DNA from 2 places in the Cryobacterium sp. 10C3 genome. Region 2 is predicted to be linked to the other one. Evidence: predicted binding sites of a transcription regulator. Region 2 holds the regulator's gene; the other holds the start of a gene.
The links. The regulator HrcA, encoded in region 2, represses chaperone genes, less so after heat shock. The targets are predictions, from matches to a motif close to TTNGCACTCGNNNNNNNCGAGTGCNAA.
Positions count from the first base shown of each region.

Region 1: a site for HrcA is predicted at 5,274-5,300, ahead of groES (co-chaperone GroES). Genes of this name have one in related genera too.

Region 1 is NZ_JAVIWF010000002.1:3,910,181-3,919,442, forward strand. Features, by position in the region: gene tsaB (tRNA (adenosine(37)-N6)-threonylcarbamoyltransferase complex dimerization subunit type 1 TsaB) at 1-613, shown strand, start outside; gene rimI (ribosomal protein S18-alanine N-acetyltransferase) at 614-1,153, shown strand; partial or broken gene tsaD (tRNA (adenosine(37)-N6)-threonylcarbamoyltransferase complex transferase subunit TsaD) at 1,150-2,216, shown strand; gene RGU41_RS19650 (DUF4190 domain-containing protein) at 2,360-2,833, shown strand; gene RGU41_RS19655 (hypothetical protein) at 3,077-3,505, shown strand; gene RGU41_RS19660 (hypothetical protein) at 3,557-3,964, shown strand; gene RGU41_RS19665 (class I SAM-dependent methyltransferase) at 4,011-5,225, opposite strand; gene groES (co-chaperone GroES) at 5,376-5,672, shown strand; gene rarD (EamA family transporter RarD) at 5,833-6,762, shown strand; gene RGU41_RS19680 (hypothetical protein) at 6,806-7,570, shown strand; gene RGU41_RS19685 (ABC transporter substrate-binding protein) at 7,757-8,500, shown strand; gene RGU41_RS19690 (hypothetical protein) at 8,497-9,090, shown strand.
Region 2 is NZ_JAVIWF010000002.1:1,442,056-1,451,317, forward strand. Features, by position in the region: gene RGU41_RS07570 (PhoH family protein) at 1-501, opposite strand, end outside; gene RGU41_RS07575 (HIT domain-containing protein) at 602-991, opposite strand; gene RGU41_RS07580 (16S rRNA (uracil(1498)-N(3))-methyltransferase) at 1,016-1,789, opposite strand; gene dnaJ (molecular chaperone DnaJ) at 1,794-2,906, opposite strand; gene hrcA (heat-inducible transcriptional repressor HrcA) at 2,969-3,982, opposite strand; gene RGU41_RS07595 (DUF4870 domain-containing protein) at 4,150-4,572, shown strand; gene RGU41_RS07600 (DUF4870 domain-containing protein) at 4,698-5,021, shown strand; partial or broken gene hemW (radical SAM family heme chaperone HemW) at 5,033-6,258, opposite strand; gene RGU41_RS07610 (DUF1990 family protein) at 6,261-6,908, opposite strand; partial or broken gene lepA (translation elongation factor 4) at 6,913-8,765, opposite strand; gene rpsT (30S ribosomal protein S20) at 9,007-9,262, shown strand, end outside.

The sequences.
Region 1 (9,262 bases), 2.5 Mb from region 2:
CTCCGCCGGAACCAGCGTCGCGGTCGTCGACGGGGTCCGCGGCGTGCTCGCGGACATCGACACCGCAGACACCATGCGCCACGCGGAGGTGATCGGCAGACTCATCGCAGAGTGCCTCGACCGGGCGAACGTGCGGGTCGCCGACCTCACCGGTGTCGTCGGCGGCATGGGCCCTGGCCCATTCACCGGTCTCCGCGTCGGCATCGCCGCTGCCCGCGTCTTCGCTCTCGGCGCCGGCCTGCCCTTCCTCCCCGTGATCAGCCACGACGCCATCGCCCTGAGCCGCTTTCGGGCCGGCCACACCGGCGGCCTCGTCGTCGTGACCGACGCCCGCCGGCGCGAGGTGAACTGGTCGGCATACAGCGGGGCGGATGCCGCCGGCCTGCCCGTACGCCTCGCCGCGCCAGGGGTGGCGAAACCGGCCGTCCTGCTCGAGCCCGACTGGGTCTACGCGGGCCTGGTCCGCGCGGACGCCGTGACCGTTCCGGCCGCCGACCTCGGCAGGGTCGCCGAACTGCTGCTGGCCAACGACCGTGCCTTCGCGACCGACGCCGCCTTCTACCTGCGCTCGCCCGACGTCACCCTCTCCAACGGTCCGAAACGGGTGAGCTGAGTGACCTGGCAGCTGCGCCGCGCCCACGCGGGCGACCTCGACGGCATCATGGCCCTCGAGACCCGCCTCTTCGAGAACGACGCCTGGTCCGCGGAGGGCATGCTCCGGGACGTGACCGACCCGGACTGCTACTACCTCGTCGCGGTCCCGCCGGACGAACCCGACCGCATCGAGGCATACGCGGGGCTGCTCGCGCCGCGCGGGGCGCTCGAGGGCGACATCCAGACCATTGCCGTCACCGAGACGGCCCGCCGGCACGGTCTCGGCGGCACCCTCGTGCAGAGCCTCGTCACCGAGGCCCGCAAGCGAGGCATCCGCGAGGTGTTCCTCGAGGTCCGCGCCGACAACCCCGGCGCCCAGCGGGTCTACCTCCGGCTCGGCTTCGAGGAGATCGGTGTGCGCCGCGGCTACTACCAGCCGGACAACGTCGACGCGCTCGTGATGCGACTCGCAGTGCCGCCCGCGGAGGCGGCGCTCGCCGCGCCCGACCCGGTGCAGTCCCCGACCGACCCGACGGATGCCGCGGAGGCGACCGAATGAACCGCGACAACCCCCTGGTGCTCGGCATCGAAACCTCCTGTGACGAAACCGGCATCGGGATCGTCCGCGGAAGCCGGCTGCTCTCCAACACGATCGCCTCATCGATGGATGAGCACGCCCGGTACGGCGGCGTCGTACCCGAGGTCGCGGCGCGCGCCCACCTCGAGGAGCTCGTCCCGATGATCCGGGCGGCGACCGAGGACGCGGGCATCCGCCTCGAGGACGTCGACGCGATCGCCGTCACCTACGGCCCCGGCCTGTCCGGCGCGCTCATGGTCGGCGTCGGCGCCGCGAAAGCACTCGCGATCGCCCTCGGCAAGCCGATCTACGCGGTCAACCACCTCGTCGGCCACGTCGGTGCCGACGTACTCCAGACCGACGCCGATCCGGGCACGGAGCCCCTCGAATACCCGACGATCGCCCTCCTCGTCTCCGGAGGGCACACCTCGCTCCTCCTCGTGCGCGACCTCGTCTCCGACGTCGAACTGCTCGGCGAGACCATCGACGACGCGGCGGGGGAGGCCTTCGACAAGGTCGCCCGCATCCTCGGCCTGCCATACCCCGGCGGCCCGCAGATCGACCGCGTCGCGCTCGGCGGCGATCCGGCGTACATCCGCTTCCCCCGCGGCCTCAGCCATCACAAGGACATGGAACACCACCGCTACGATTTCTCCTTCTCCGGGCTGAAGACCTCGGTCGCCCGCTGGGTCGAGCAGACCCGCGACGCGGGGAGACCGTGCCGCTCGCGGACGTCGCGGCGAGCTTCCGCGAGGCCGTCATCGACATCCTGCTCACCAAGGCCGTCGCCGCGTGCACCGACCTCGGTGTGCCGCGACTTCTCCTCGGCGGCGGGGTGATCGCGAACGCGCGGCTCCGCGAGCTCGCCGTCGAGCGAACGGATGCAGCAGGCATCGCCCTGCGCATCCCGCCGCTTTCGCTGTGCACCGACAACGGCGCCATGATCGCCGCGCTCGGCGCCCAGCTGATCATGGCGGGTCACGAGCCGTCCACCCTCGACTTCGGTGCGGATTCAACGCTCCCTGCTTCCGTCATCCAGGGCTGAAAACCGCGTCCCATCTCCGGTTCCTATGCATCCGCGATACGCTGGACGCAACAGACATGGCGCGTCATGGGCGTTGACACCCGTTCAATGAGGGTGCAACTATGGCACCGCCAGCTGATCGAAGCCCAAAGGAGCCGTTAGTCATGACCGACCCGAACCAGCCTCCGGTAACCCCGCCCCCGGTGAACCAGCCCCCGATCTACCAGGCGCCCGCCGCGCCCGAATACCAGGCACCCGCCGCGCCGGCGTACCAGGCACCTGCCGCCCCCGCGTATGGCGCACCGGACACGTACGGTCAGCAGCAGTACGGCCAGCAGCAGCAGTACGGCCAGCCGCAGGCGTACGGCCAGCAGGCCTACGGCCAGCCCCTCGCCCAGGACAAGTACAACGTCCTCGCGATCGTGTCGCTCGTGTCGGCGTTCTTCGTCTCTCTCGCCGCGATCATCACCGGCCACATCGCCCTCAGCCAGATCAAGAAGACCGGAGAAAAGGGCCGCGGGCTCGCCATCGCCGGCCTCGTTCTCGGCTACCTGGGCATCGTCGCCGGCATCATCGGCGCGATCCTCTTCATCGTGCTGATCAGCACGGCCTCGACCAACGGGTACTCCAGCTACTGACCCACTGGATCGTCCCTGCCGGCCTGTCGTCACGACTGACCTGCCATCACCGTTGACCCGTCAATGAAGTGGAAAGGAACAGCTCATGAGTGATCTGAACGCCCCTGGTGCCTCGGGAATCCCTCCGGTTCCCGAGGTTCCGCAGGTGCCCGACGTGCCGCACGTGCCCGAGGTTCCCGAGGTCCCGCAGATTCCGCGCGGCGAGTCCACCGTGGCCGCTGCAGGGCCCCCGGAACGCAGCCCGTGGCATCCGGCGGCGATGGGTTCGCCGGTCCGCCGTTCACGGATCCTCCGACCGCCGGTCCAGCGCCCGGCGGTCCTGCCTCCGCCGGACCGCCGTCGCCGCCGCCCGGTTACGGGTATCCGTACCCGCCCGCCCCGGGGACGCAGGCTTCGACCCGCCAGCCGCTGCTCAGCATCCTCTCGCTTGTCGCAGGTGTCGTCGGACTGCTGGGCCTCCCGATCGCCTTCATCCCCTTCGTCGGCGGGGTGCTCACCCTGCTGCTGCCGGCCGCGGCCATCGTGCTCGGGGCGCTCGGTCGCACGAAGGAACCGCGCGCACGTGCCCTGTGGCTCACCGGCCTGATCACGGGCATCGTCGGCGTCGCCCTTTCCCTGCTGAGCATCGTCGTCTGGATCATCGTCTTCGCAAGCATGCCGAGTACCTACTAATATCGCTGAGAGCCCGTTCCCCGGGCGAAGTGAACGGACCGGGAGGCCGCAGTGACGGATGCACGACGTCCCACCGCCGGTGACGACCTCCGCTTCGAACTGACGCGCCCGCCGGAGGAGGTCACCGGCGAACTCGACTACGCGTCGACCGTCACCGCTCCCACCGAATGGGTGCCGTACGTCTACACCGAGTCCGAGCTGCGCGCCCTTGCGCGCAGGCGCGCCCGCTCTCTCGCCTCCCTCTTCTTCGGCGCCGTCGGCCTCGCCGGCGCCGTCTTCGTGGTCTGGACCGCGCCGCTCTCGCTCGCGGCCGTCGTGCTCGCCGTCTGGGCGAGCCGCACCGAACGCGCGGCCGTCGCGATCTGGGCCTGGGGCCTCGGCACCGGTCTCGCGGGCCTCGTCATCGCCGCCGGCTGGATCGTGCTGATCAGCCAGGGCATCAGCCCCATCCCGCACTGAGCTCCCGGCGTTGAGTGCCCGGCGCTGGGTGCCCGGCGCTGAGTGCTCAGCGCGGCGGCTGCACCCGCTCCACGAGCAGAGCGAGCCTGTGGCCGCCCGCCCGGGTGAGCACGAGAGTGGCGGACTCGGACCCGTGCAGCTTCAGCCGGGTGCGCAGCACGGCCGGGTCAACGTCCACGCCGCGCTTCTTGATCTCGAGAGTCCCGATCCGACGCTCCTTGAGCGCGAGCCGGAGTTTCTTCTCGTCCACCGGCAGCGACTCGAGCACCCGGAACGCCGTCGCGAACGGGGTCTCGTGCAGCGACTCTGAGCTCAGGTATGCGATGCCCTCCCCGAGCATCAGCGCGTCCATGCTGCGGGCCAGGTCGCCGATCAGCCGCGCCCGGATCACGGCGCCATCCGGCTCATACAGGTAGCTCCCGGGCACGCCCGCCTCTCCGGGCACGGTCTCGACATCCGGACTGTCCGCGGCCGCGGTCAGCTCGTGCCGGCCGTCCCTGCCCAGGAGCAGGGCCGAACGGCGGATGCCCTCGCGAGCGAGAACGCCGAACCAGAGTCCCATCTCCACGAGCTTTCCGTCCACGGACACCCACTGCGCTTCCGCGGCGGCGGGAATGGCGTCACGGTCGTGACCCGGACCGAGCTTCACTCCGATCGGCATCCGCTCGCTCAGTCCGAAGACGAAGTCGAGGTTCGGCGAATAATCCTCCGGGCGGGTCAGCCGGGAGGTATTGCTGTGACCGGCCGTACGGCGGGCCGGGTCGAGCCAGGCAGCGTCGAAGCCGGTGAGGTCGAAGGTCTCCGCGTCGCCGTGCACGACGGCGGCATTGTCGAAGGGGGCGAGGTTGTAGCTCGCGACCGTGGCCGTGACCTCGTCCGTGTCCACGGCGGTCACCTGGATGTCGAGCGCGGCGAGGGCCATCGAGTCGCTGCCGATCCCGCTGCCGAGATCGGCGACCCGGTTCAGTCCGGCAGCGGCGAACCGGCCGGCGTGCAGCGCGGCGACGTTCAGGCGGGTGGCCTGTTCGAGACCGGCCTCAGTGAAGAGCATCCGCCCGGCGAAGTCGCCGAACTTGGCCACGGCCTTCGCCCGCAGCCGCGATTGGCCGAGCACCGCGGTCACGAGTCCCTGAGGATGGCCGGCCTTCCGCAGGTCGCTCACCAGCCGAACCACATCGGAGGCGTTGTCCCAGGGCGGAAGCGAGTCCAGCAGGCGCAGCCCCTCGGGGGACAACAGGTCAACAAGCTCGGAGCGTTCCATTGTCCAAACGATATCAAGCCATGGCCGCCGCGCCCGGAACGCCCGAGTCTGGCACTCACGTTGCGTGAGTGCCAGAAGCGCCCTAAACTCGCTGTTAGCACTCTCGCTGTGAGTCTGCCAACCAAGTCTTAGCTAAGAAAGAGGTCAACCGTGTCGGTCTCCATCAAGCCGCTCGAGGATCGCATCGTCATCAAGCAGGTCGACGCCGAGCAGACCACCGCATCAGGTCTGGTCATCCCTGACACTGCCAAGGAAAAGCCCCAGGAGGGCGAAGTTGTCGCCGTCGGCCCCGGCCGCATCGACGACAACGGCAACCGCATCCCGCTCGACATTGCCGTGGGCGACAAGGTCATCTACTCCAAGTACGGCGGAACCGAGGTCAAGTTCGGTGGCGACGACCTCCTCGTCCTCTCCGCACGCGACGTGCTCGCCGTCGTCGTCCGCTAGGGATTCGTTCCAGGCGCCACGCACGACCGCAGTACACGTACGAACAACACAAAATCCCGGAGGCCTGATCATCCGGGATTTTGTGTTGCCAGGTCCGCCCGAGCGCGGCCCGCACCACCCAACACGTCCAGGCAGGGCACGCCCGCGAAGGGGAATCGTTGTGAGCAGGACACGGAGCCAGTCGGCCGAACCGACCAGCGGACTCGCCTTCGCGACCTCCGCGTACGGCCTCTGGGGCCTGCTCCCGCTCTTCTTCCTGCTGCTGCACCCGACGGGACCCTTCGAGGTCGTGGCCTGGCGCGTGCTCTTCTCCCTGGTCTTCTGCCTCGCCCTAATCACCGTCACCCGTGGCTGGCCCGCCCTGCTCACAGTCCTCCGCCGCCCGAAGACGGTCTGGGTGATGGGCCTGGCCGGCCTCCTGATCTTCGTCAACTGGCAGACCTACGTCTTCGCGACGCTGACCGGGCACGTGGTCGAGGCCGCCCTGGGCTACTTCATGAACCCGATCGTCACGGTGCTGCTGGGCGTCTTCGTTCTGCACGAGCGGTTGCGGCGCATCCAGTGGATCGCGGTCGCGATCAGCGCGGCCGCTGTGCTCGTGCTGACGCTCGGCTACGGGGCACTCCCGTGGATCTCGCTCGTCCTCGCCCTGTCCTTCGGGTTCTACGGGCTGATCAAGAAGAACGTCGGACCCGGCGTCGGCGCGCTCACCGGCCTCACCCTCGAGACCGCCTGGCTGATGCCGATCGCGGTCGCGGAACTCCTCATCGTGGGCGCCGTCACCGGGCTCACCTTCGGCACCGTGTCGCCGTGGCACACCGTCGGCCTCGTCTCAACGGGCGTCGTGACGGCCGTCCCGCTGCTGTTCTTCGCAGCCGCCGCCCGCCGCCTGCCGCTCAGCCTGCTCGGCCTCGTGCAGTTCGTCGCACCGGTGCTGCAGTTCCTCGTCGGGGTCTTCATCCTCGGCGAGCCGATGCCGCCGGAGCGCTGGGTCGGCTTCGGGCTCGTCTGGGTCGCGCTCGTGATCCTCACGGCCGACATGGTCGTCACCGGACGCGCCCCGCGGCGAGCATCCCCCGAACCCCTCTGACCGGCGATACGCTCGGAGCATCCCACCTGTGAAAGGACCACGGATGCCCTTTCCAGCTCTGAACGTCACCTCGCGACCCCGGGGGCTCACGTCTGCCGGTCTCGCGCTCACCGTCGTCGCCGCCGCGCTGCTGCTTTCCGGGTGCACCGCAGGGGACGCCCCCGTCGTCGTGACCAGCACTCCGACCGTCGCCGCGACGGTCGCGCCGACCGGCGACGGCACGCTCCTGATCGGCACGCTGTTCCCGATGACCGGGGAAGCGGGAGCCGCAGTGACCGGCGCCGCTCAGGTTGCCGGCACCGAGCTGGCCGCCCGCGAGATCCTTGAGCAGGCCGTGCCCGGCACTCTGCCGATCCAGCTCGTGCATCGGAACTCGACGGGGAACGTCGCGGCCGCGGTTGCCGACCTGGTGGCGCGACACGTTGACCTCGTTCTCTGGGACGCGACGAGTGCGGTGCCCGCTGATGTCACGGCATCCGTCGCCGCAGCGGGCATCGCCCTGCTGCCTCTGAACGACTTCACGAACGGCGGCACTCCGCTCGCAGCAGACGAGGCCTTCGCAGTGCGCCTGCGCACCTCGGACCCCGGGCTCGCCGACACCGCCGGAGGCGGGGAAGCCTTCGACGGGGTGGTGCTCGCGGCCCTCGCCGCGAGGGAGGCAGGCGACGACGGCGGGCCCTCGATCGCCCCGGCGCTCGACCGGGTCAGCCACGGCGACGCGGTGTGCGCATCCTGGGCATCCTGCATCACCGCCCTCGGTGAGAAGAAGCAGATCGCATACCAGGGCGTGACCGGGCGACGCTCCTAGTACAGCACCTCGTCCGACGGCGTCCCCCAGAGCAGGTGCCGGTGGTGTCACGAATCGCTAACGATGTTCTCTTTGCGCGGCAAGAAAACATCCTCGAAACAAAGTGATCCTAGGTTGGAGCCTAATAACGCGAGTGGGCCTCACCCGGAGGCGTACTTACGCGTGCAAGATGAAAGGGTACCCAGGATGATTAAATCCAAGCACGCCCTCCGGACCGCCATCGTGGCGGGAGCAGGCGTCATCGCCGTCATGCTCTCCGGTTGTGCATCCGGCGGCGGTTCAACCGCTACCACGACCTCGGCTGCGGCCGCGTCCTCGTACACCGACGCAGCTTGTGCGAGCGGAGCGTCCACGGACAAGTCGCTGGTCGTCGGCTCGATCCTCCCGATCACCGGTAGCCTCGCCTATCTCAACCCGCCGGAACTCGCCGGCGTCGGCCTCGCCGTCTCCGACATCAACGCCGCCGGCGGCGTCGACGGCAAGGACGCCTGCGTCCTGGCCACCGACTCCGGTGACAGCACGGACCTGACGATCTCGACCGCGTCCGCCCAGAAGCTCATCGCGGCCAAGGTATCCGTCGCGATCGGCGCCGCGTCCTCGAGCGTTTCGCTCAACGTCGTCGACTCCTTCGCCTCCGCCAAGATCGTCCAGATCTCCCCGGCCAACACCTCGGCCAAGCTCAGCGGCTACGGTCCGTTCTACTTCCGTACCGCACCGCCGGACTCGGTCCAGGGTTCCGCGCTCGGCCAGCTCATCACGGGTGACGGCAACGCCAAGGTCGCCTTCCTCGTCTTCAACGACTCCTACGGCACCGGCCTCCGCGACTTCACGCAGGCCAGCGTCGAAGCCTCCGGCGGAACCGTCGTCTATGGCGGCAAGGGCAACGGCCAGGAATTCCCCCCGGCCAGACCACGTTCTCGTCCGAGGTGACCGCTGCGAAGGCGACCAACCCTGACGCGATCGTCATCCTCGCCTTCGACGAGACCAAGTCGATCATCCCCGAGCTCAAGGCCCAGGGCGTCGACCTCTCCAAGGTCTACCTGTCCGACGGCAACACCGCCGACTACAGCAAGGACTTCGAAGCCGGCACGCTGACCAGCGCACAGGGCACGATCCCCGGCGCATACCCGGCTGATGACTTCAAGGCCAAGCTCGTCTCCTGGTACAAGGACACCCAGAACGCAGCTCTCGGAGACTTCTCCTACGCTCCTGAGGCCTACGACGCGACCACCCTCTCCGCCCTCGCGGCGCTGAAGGCCAAGTCCACCGTCTCCGCCGACATCCAGGCGCAGCTCGCGGCCGTTTCCGGCGCGAGTGGCAAGGGCACCAAGTGCAAGAGCTACGCCGAGTGTGCACCGCTCGTCACCGCCGGAACGGACATCCAGTACGTCGGACAGTCCGGCGTCGGCCCGTTCAACTCGCACAACGAGCCGTCGAGCGCCTTCATCGGCATCTACAAGTTCGACAAGGACAACAAGCCGGTCTGGCAGTCCGCCATCGAAGGACAGACCTCCTACTAGCAGGAGAGTGCTGATCGTCGGCTGAGGCCGGACGAACACAGGGAGCGGGGTCGGGCGAAAGCCCGGCCCCGCTCTTTCGTGCGCCCGCCCCCGCGCCTCCCCGCCCCGCGCCTCCCCGCCCCGCGCCTCCCCGCCCCGCGCCTCCCCGCCCCCGCGCCTCGCCGTGCTCGCC
Region 2 (9,262 bases):
GGTCAGGGTGCCGGGCAGGAAGCCGAGGCGTTCCCCCGCTTCGACGGCCGGACGGGTGAGGATGATCCGGTCGACCTCCTTGCGCTGCAGGGCCTGGACAGCCTTCGCCATCGCGAGGTAGGTCTTGCCGGTTCCGGCGGGGCCGATCCCGAAAACGATCGTGTCGGTGTCGATGGCATCGACGTATTCCTTCTGGCCGATCGTCTTCGCGCGGATGCTCTTGCCCCGTGAGGTGAGGATCGGCGGCCCGAGGCGAACGGAGGGGCTCGAGGTGCTGTCCTCGCCGAGCATGCGGGCGCTCGACTCGACCTCGGCCGGCGCGAGGTCACGGCCCTCGCGGATCATCACGAGCAATTCTTCGATCAGACGGCGGGCGGCGGCGACCTGGCTCGGCTCACCGGAGAGCGTCATCTCGTTGCCGCGGACGTGCACGCTGACCGCGGGGTGTTCCTTCTCGATCGCGCCGAGCAGCCGGTCCTGCGCGCCGAGGAGGCGCACCATGGCGACCCCGTCGATGAGGATCCGGGTCTCGACCGTCGTTTCGGACGGGAGCGCACCGGAGGGCAGGGACGGCACGGACTTCTCTGACGGCTCAGACAGCTCAGACGGAACCAAGTGTTCCCTCCCCGAGCGAGCCGGTCGCCCCGTCCTCCGACGGTTTCAGGGCGAGCACGTGGGCGTGGACGTGGAACACGGTTTGTCCGGCGGCGGCGCCGGTATTGAAGACGAGGCGGAACTGGCCGTCGGAAAGCTCGGTGGCGACCCGCCCGGCGACGGCGACGAGCTCGGCAAGGAGTCCGGGGTCGCCGGCGGCGAGTTCGACGACGTTGCGGTACGCCTCCGTCTTGGTCGTGACGACGATGTGCACGGGGGCCTGCGGGTTGATGTCGACGAATGCGATGATGCGTTCGGTCTCGGCGACGATGGTCGCGGGGATGTCGCGCGCGACGATGCGGCTGAAGACGGAGGGTTCTGCGCCGGTTTCTGACATGGTCCTATCTTAACCTGCCGGGGGTCACCACCGGTCGAGGGCGGCGTTGAGCACGGCGAGGGCGGCGGGCCCGGCCGTCGACGTGCGCAGCACGGTGTCGCCGAGGCGCACCCGCACGGCCCCGGCGGCTTCGAGCATCTCGAGTTCCGAGGCGGCGATGCCACCCTCCGGACCGACGACGAGCACGATGTCCCGCGCCGCGGTTGCCTGGGAATCGGCCGCGTCGGCCGCGTCGTCAATCGACGGCAACCGGGTCAGCCGGATGTCGGCGGTGGGCTCGAGGAGCAGCATCCGCGTGCCCCGCGCCAGCACGGCGAGTTGTTTGGTGCTCGTGAGGTCTGCGACCTCGGGAAGCCAGGGCCGGATCGATTGCTTGGACGCCTCGCGTACGATGGCGCGCCAACGCTCCCGTCCCTTGGCGACCTTCTGGCCCTCCCAGCGCGTCACCGAGCGGGCGGCCGCCCACGGAACGACGCCGTCGACGCCGAGTTCGGTCGCGGCCTGCACCGCCATCTCGTCGCGGTCGCCCTTGGCGAGTGCCTGAACAAGGCGGATGCGCGGGCTCGGCCTCGCGATGTTCCGCGCGCTGTCGACCCGCAGGACCAGCCGTCCGGTCTCCGCTTCCTCGACGGTCGTCTCCAGGAGCAGGCCGGACCCGTTCCCGGCGAGCAGGTGCTCCCCCGGCCGGACCCGGCTCACGGTGACCGCGTGCCTGGCCTCGGCACCGGTGATGGTCGCGACGGCTCCGACGGGGCAGTCCTCCGCGCGGAGGGACTCGTCGATGAAGAAGTGCGCCATCCGGTTAGACGCGGAACCGGTCGCGGAGCTTCGCGAAGAGTCCCTGCTGCACCGCACTGAGCGCGGGAGCCGGGGACTTGTGCTTCGCGGCGAACTGTTCGATCAGTTCCCTCTCCTTGTGGTCGAGCTTGGTCGGCGTCACGACGTGGATCCCGACCTTGAGGTCGCCGCGGCCATTGCCGCGGAGGCGCGAGACTCCGCGGTCCTTGACCGTGATGACTTCGGAGCCCTGCACTCCGGCACGGATCTCGACGGTGATGTCGCCGTCGAGGGCCTTGACCGTCGTGGTCGTGCCGAGGATCGCATCCGTCATGGGCACGTCGAGGGTGCAGAGCAGGTCGTCACCGTCGCGGCTGAACACGTCGTGGTGGCGGACCTTCATTTCGAGGTACAGGTCGCCGTTGGGGCCGCCGGCAGGTCCGGCCTCTCCGCTCCCGGGCATCTGCAGGCGCAGGCCCGTGTCGACGCCGGCGGGGATGTCGACCGGAACAGTGCGGCGGGCGCGGACACGGCCCTGGCCCTGGCAGGTCACGCACGGGGTTGCGATGATCGTGCCGAAACCGCGGCAGGAGCCGCAGGGGCTCGAGGTCATCACATTGCCCAGCAGGGAGCGCACGGCGCGCTGGATGTTGCCGGTGCCGTGGCAGATGTCGCACGTGACAGGGGCGGTCCCCGGCTGGCAGCAGGTTCCGCTGCAGGTCGCGCAGACGATGGCCGTGTCGACCTCGAGGTCGCGGTGGGTTCCGAAAATGATCTCGTCGAGGTCGAGTTCGACCCTGATCAGGGCGTCCTGGCCGCGTTCGCGGCGAGACCTCGGTCCACGGCTGCCGCCGCCCCCTCCGAAGAAGGTCTCGAAGATGTCGCCGAAGTTGCCGAAGTTGCCGTCGAACCCGGCGTTTCCGCCCGTACGGCCGTTGCCGCCGTGGTCGTAGTTGTCGCGCTGCTTCGGGTCGCTCAGCACGTCGTAGGCGTGGGTGACGTGCTTGAACCGCTCAGACGCATCCGCGCCGGGGTTCACGTCGGGGTGGAGCTGGCGGGCGAGGCGACGGTACGCCTTCTTGATTTCGTCGGTGGAGGCATCGCGTGCGACGCCGAGTACTTCGTAATGGTCAGCCAAAGCTGGCTCTCCTAGGTCTGTTTTCGTAGGTGTGCGGCGTGGGGGCTGGTCGAGGGACTCGCCTATTCGAGCAGGCGGGACAGGTAGCGGGCGACGGCACGGACGGCCGCCATGTTGTTCGAGTAGTCCATCCGGGTGGGGCCCAGGACGCCGAGGCGGGCAAGGTCTCCACCCTGCGAGCTGTAGCCGCTGGTCAGCACGCTGGTCTCGGAGAGTCCGAATGGCGCGTTCTCCCTGCCGATACTCACCGACACCCCATGCTGGTCTGTCGCCATCTCGCCGAAGAGGCGCAGCAGGACGACCTGCTCCTCGATGGCCTCGAGCACCGGATAGATGCTCCCGGTGAAGTCTTCCTCCGTGCGCACGAGGTTCGCGGCGCCGGCCATCACCAGCCGCTCCTGCCGGTTCGCACCGACCTGGTCGCGAAGGGTGAGGGTGACCAGGGAGACAACGTCCGGTTGCTCGCCGGCCAGGTCGGCGGCATCCGTGAGCGCGATCGCTGCTGCGCTCATGCTGAGGCCGACCACGGCGGCGTTGAGGCGGGCGCGGAGGCGGACCAGCAGCTGCTCCTCGAGCGGCCGGGGCAGCTCGATCACGCGTTGCTCGACCCGGCCGGCATCCGTGATCAGCACGGACAGGAGCCGGGTCTCCGAGAGCGCCACGAGCTCGATGTGGCGCACCCTCGCACGAGACAGCGAGGGGTACTGCACGAGCGCGACCTGGTGGGTGAGCTGGGAGAGCAACCGGACGCTGCGGGCGAGAACCTCGTCGAGGTCTGCGGACTGCCCGAGGAACGTCTCGATGGCCTGGCGCTGCGCTGCGGAGAGCGGGCGCAGATCGGCGAGGTGATCGACGAAGAGCCGGTACCCCTTGTCGGTCGGGATCCGCCCTGAGGAGGTGTGCGGGGCGATGATGAGCTCCTCCTCCTCGAGGAGAGCCATGTCATTGCGAATGGTCGCCGCCGACACTCCGAAGGAATGCCGGTCAACGATGGTTTTTGACCCGACGGGCTCGCGCGAGGCGACGTAGTCTTGAACAATGACCCGCAGAACTTCGAGGCTGCGATCCGAAACCATGACTGAATCGCCTCCTTTCCGGGTGACTGGGTGCCGGCGACTTTGGCACTCACGGCGTTTGACTGCCAATCATATCGCGACACACGGGGACACCCCCATTGCTAGCGGATGATTGGGCGCAGTACCTTGAGTCTTGTAACGGTCCTCCATCCGCACGGAAAGGCACGATGATGAGCAATTCAACCGGTAACAACGGCGAAGATCCGAACCTGGGCCAGCGCCCCCCGCAGCAGCCATACCAGCCGGCAGCACCCACACCCGTTGCCGCTGCTCCCCTCACCGAGACCGAGGACCGCCAGTGGGCGTCCTTCGCGCACCTCGGCGGCATCATCGGCCCGCTCCCCTCCCTGATCATCTGGCTCGTGTTCAAGGATCGCGGTCGCTTCACCGCCCAGGAAGGCAAGGAAGCCCTGAACTTCCAGATCACGATCGCCATCCTCTACGTGATCGGCTCGATCCTCCCGTTCGTCGGTGCCCTGATCATCTTCGCCGCCTGGGTCGTGGCGATCATCTTCTCGATCCTCGGGTTCCTGAAGGCGAAGGACGGCCAGGCCTACCGCTACCCCTTCGCCCTGCGTCTCATCAAGTAGCGCGGCGACCGGCGGAACCTCACACCACCCGGAGTATCTCGCGGGACCAGCACAACCAGATAACGCGTACAAGGAGCCCGAATGTCCACACCACCCCCGCCAATTCCTACCAGCCCGTTACGCCGATGAACCCGTCGGACGAACGCTTGTGGGCCACCCTGATCCACGTGGGCGGAATCCTCTTCGAGTTCGTGCCCGCGCTCATCGGTTACCTCGTGCTCAAGGACCGCGGCCCGTTCATCCGCGCGCACGCGGCGACGGCGCTCAACTTCCAGATCACCCTGGCCATCGCCTATGTGGTCAGCGGAGTGCTGACGCTGGCGCTGGTCGGGTTCCTGCTGCTGCCCGCCGTCTGGGTCTTGAGCGTCGTCTTCAGCATCATCGCGGCCCTCGCGGCCAACAAGGGCGAGTACTACACCTACCCGCTCACCATCAAGTTCGTCAGCTAGACCGCAGCACCTTAATCCGCGAGAAGCCGCCGTACGACGGCGTCCGCGAGAAGCCGTCCTCTCCTGGTCAGTTCGACCGTCCCGGAGAGGGCGGCTTTCGCGTTGACGAGTTCATCGGCGATGAGACCGGCGACCTCGCGGCGACCGAGCGGCGAGAGCGAGTCGATCCGGATGCCCTCCCGGATGCGGGTGAGCAGGAGGACCCGCTCCACCTCGCGGGTCGTGTCGTCGAGGGTCTCGCGCCCTGCGGCAGGTGAGTCCCCGGCGAGGATCCGGTCGGCGTATGCGGAGGGGTGCTTGACGTTCCACCACCGCACGCCGCCGACGTGGCTGTGCGCACCGGGTCCGACCCCCACCAGTCCTGGCTGCGCCAGTATGCGAGGTTGTGCCTGGACCGGTGCGCGGCATCCGTCGCCCAGTTGCTGACCTCGTACCAGCCGTAGCCGGCCGCGTCGAGGAGTTCGTCGGCGAGTTCGTAGAACTCGGCCTGGGTGTCCTCGTCGACGGGGGCGAGTTCGCCTCGGCGGATCTGCCTTGCGAGCTTCGTGCCGTCCTCGACGATGAGCGAATACGCGCTGATGTGGTTCGGGGACAGGCCGATGGCCTGCTCGAGGCTCGCGCGCCAGTCGGCACGGGTCTCCCCCGGCGTGCCGTAGATGAGGTCGAGACTGACGTCGAGCCCGGCATCGCGGGCCCACCCGGTGACGAGCGGGATGCGCTCCGGGTCGTGGGTGCGCTCGAGGGTCGCGAGCACCCGGGGCACGGCGGACTGCATGCCGAAGGAGACCCTGGTGAAGCCTGCGGCGGCGAGAGTGTCGAGGTAGGCGGCGTCGACGGAGTCCGGGTTGGCTTCCGTGGTCACCTCGGCGCCGTCCGCGAGGCCCCAGGTGTCGCGGACGGAGTCGAGCATCCGGACCAGGTCCACAGCGGGCAGGAGTGTGGGGGTGCCGCCGCCGAAGAACACCGTCGCGGCTTCCCGGTCCGGAACCCCGGAGTCGCGGAGGATGCGCCCTGCGGACTCGACCTCGGCGACGGCCTGGCCCGCGTAGTCGTGCTGGGACGCTCCGCGCAGCTCGGTCGCGGTGTAGGTGTTGAAGTCGCAGTAGCCGCAGCGCACCCGGCAGAACGGCACATGCAGGTACACGCCGAAGTCGCGCTCGGATGCCCCGACGGCGGCGGATGCCGGGAGCAGGCCGTCGCGCGGTGCCGGATCGCCGAGGGGAAGGGCGCTGCCCATCGTCAGACCGCGCCGACCGGGTGCAGGGCGCGCAGGTAGCGGGCGGTGTACTTGGCCTGCTGCATGCGGACGATCGGCCAGGCGAGCCGGTAGTACCAGGTGCTCGGACGTGAGAAGGCCCGGATCGTCAGCCAGACGGAGTCATCGGCCTGTCGGTCGACGATGAACGCCTCCTCGCCGCTCGCGGGGTGGCCGTCAAGGGTGCCGTAGCCGAAACCGATGCGGTCCGTCTCGTCGATGACGTAGACGACACGTACGGGCGAGTCGACGGTGAACGGGCCCACTGCCACCGAGAGGCGCGCGGACATGCCGTTGACGATGTACGGGGTGCCGTCGTCGGCGAACGTCGCCTCGTCGACCGGGTGCTCCTGGTTCACCGAGGGGGTGCCGTCGGCGTTGAACACGATCCCGGAGTACTGGACGCCGGTGCTCTGCTGGAGGTCGGTGACGGTCATGCCACTGCCGAGCTGCACGCCCCAGGTCATCAGGAGCGCGGCAGCGGTCCGGAACCGCTCTTCACCGCTGCCGAGGCGAACGGTGCGTTCGAGCGGCCGGTAACCGCGCGGCGGGTACCGGAGCAGATCGGGGGCGAGGGTGCCGCCGATCGCCGCATAGGTCACGGCCGCGTCGGTGAAGGTGGAACGCCGCATCCGCCTACTTCTTCTCTTTCTTGGCCGGCTCGTCCCCCGAGAGCGCGGCGATGAAGGCCTCCTGCGGCACCTCGACGCGGCCGACCATCTTCATGCGCTTCTTGCCCTCTTTCTGCTTCTCGAGCAGCTTGCGCTTGCGGGAGATGTCGCCGCCGTAGCACTTGGCGAGGACGTCCTTGCGGATGGCGCTGATCGATTCGCGGGCAATGATGCGGGCTCCGATCGCGGCCTGGATCGGAACGTCGAACTGCTGCCGTGGGATGAGTTTCCGCAGCCGCCCGGTCATCAGCACGCCGTAGTCGTATGCCTTGTCGCGGTGCACGATGGCGCTGAACGCGTCCACCTGCTCGCCCTGCAGCAGGATGTCGACCTTGACCAGGTCTGCCTCCTGCGAGCCGATCGGTTCGTAGTCGAGCGAGGCGTACCCGGCGGTCTTGCTCTTCAGCTGGTCGAAGAAGTCGAAGACGATCTCGCCGAGCGGCATCGTGTAGCGGATCTCGACCCGGTCCTCACCGAGGTATTCCATGCCGAGCAGGGTGCCGCGGCGGCCCTGGCAGAGTTCCATGATGACGCCGACGTAATCCTTGGGCGCGAGGATCGCGGCCTTGACGATCGGTTCCTCGACCTTGGCGATCTTGCCGTCAGGGAACTCGCTCGGGTTCGTCACGGTGACGGACTTCTTGTCGTCGGTCGAGACCTCGTAGATCACGCTCGGGGCCGTCGTGATCAGGTCGAGGTTGAACTCGCGGTCGAGGCGCTCGGTGATGATCTCGAGGTGCAGCAGCCCGAGGAACCCGCAGCGGAACCCGAAGCCGAGGGCGACGGATGTCTCCGGCTCGTAGACGAGGGACGCGTCGGAGAGCTTGAGCTTGTCGAGTGCTTCACGGAGAGCGGGGTAGTCGCTGCCGTCGATCGGGTAGAGGCCGGAGAACACCATCGGCTTGGGCTCCGTGTAGCCGGGGAGGGCGACGGTTGCCGGGCGCAGCGCGGTCGTGACGGTGTCGCCGACCTTGGACTGGCGGACGTCCTTCACACCGGTGATCAGGTAGCCGACCTCGCCGACGCCGAGACCCTTGCTCGGGGTCGGTTCGGGGCTTGTCACGCCGATCTCGAGGATCTCGTGCGTCGCCCGGGTGGACATCATCTGGATCTTCTCGCGCGGGCTGAGCTTGCCGTCGATCATACGGACGTAGGTGACGACGCCGCGGTAGCTGTCGTAGACCGAGTCGAAGATCATCGCGCGGGCGGGGGCGTCCGGGTCGCCGACGGGGGCGGGAATGAGCCGGGTGGCGCGGTCGAGCAGTTCGGCGACGCCGATTCCGGTCTTGCCGGAAACGCGCAGCACGTCCTCCGGCTTGCCGCCGATGAGGCTCGCGAGTTCCTTCGCGTACTTGTCTGGATCTGCGGCGGGCAGGTCGATCTTGTTGAGCACCGGGATGATCGTGAGGTCGTTCTCGAGGGCCAGGTAGAGGTTCGCGAGGGTCTGGGCTTCGATGCCCTGGGCCGCGTCGACGAGCAGGATGGCGCCCTCGCAGGCCGCGAGGCTCCGGGAGACCTCGTAGGTGAAGTCGACGTGACCGGGGGTGTCGATCATGTTGAGCGCGTAGGCCTGGCCGTCGAGTTCCCAGGGCATCCGCACGGCCTGGCCTTGATGGTGATGCCGCGTTCGCGTTCGATGTCCATGCGGTCGAGGTACTGGGCCCGCATCAGGCGGTCGTCGACGACGCCGGTGATCTGCAGCATCCGGTCGGCGAGGGTGGACTTGCCGTGGTCGATGTGCGCGATGATGCAGAAGTTACGGATGAATGCCGGCGGTGTTGCGGCCGGCAGGAACGCCGTGAGGGGTCTGGGTGACATGATCCGGTAATTCTCCCATAGCTCAGGCCCGCCGCCGATTTCGCCGTCTCCGCTGCGGCAGATCGAACGCGGTTCGGCCGGGGAGACCGAGTAGCCGACCCGATTATCGGCCGGACCGATTAACTGGTATCGTTGCCTGTTGGCTTGCGTGTTGGGTCCCACCCCACCACGATTTTGCCGTACGGCGCCCTCTACCGCCACGCGGCCCATCCGAACAAGAACCTAACGAAAGCGTATAAACGTGGCAAATATCAAGTCGCAGATCAAGCGAATTGGCACCAACAAGAAGGCCCAGGAGCGCAACAAGGCGGTCAAGAGCGAGTTCAAGACCGCTGTTCGCGCTGCGCGCCTCGCTGTCACCTCCGGCGACAAGGACAAGGCTGTCGCCAGCCTCGCGATTGCGTCGAAGAAGCTCGACAAGGCCGTCAGCAAGGGTGTCATCCACCGCAACCAGGCCGCAAACAAGAAGTCGGCGCTCGCCAAGTCCGTCGGCGCGC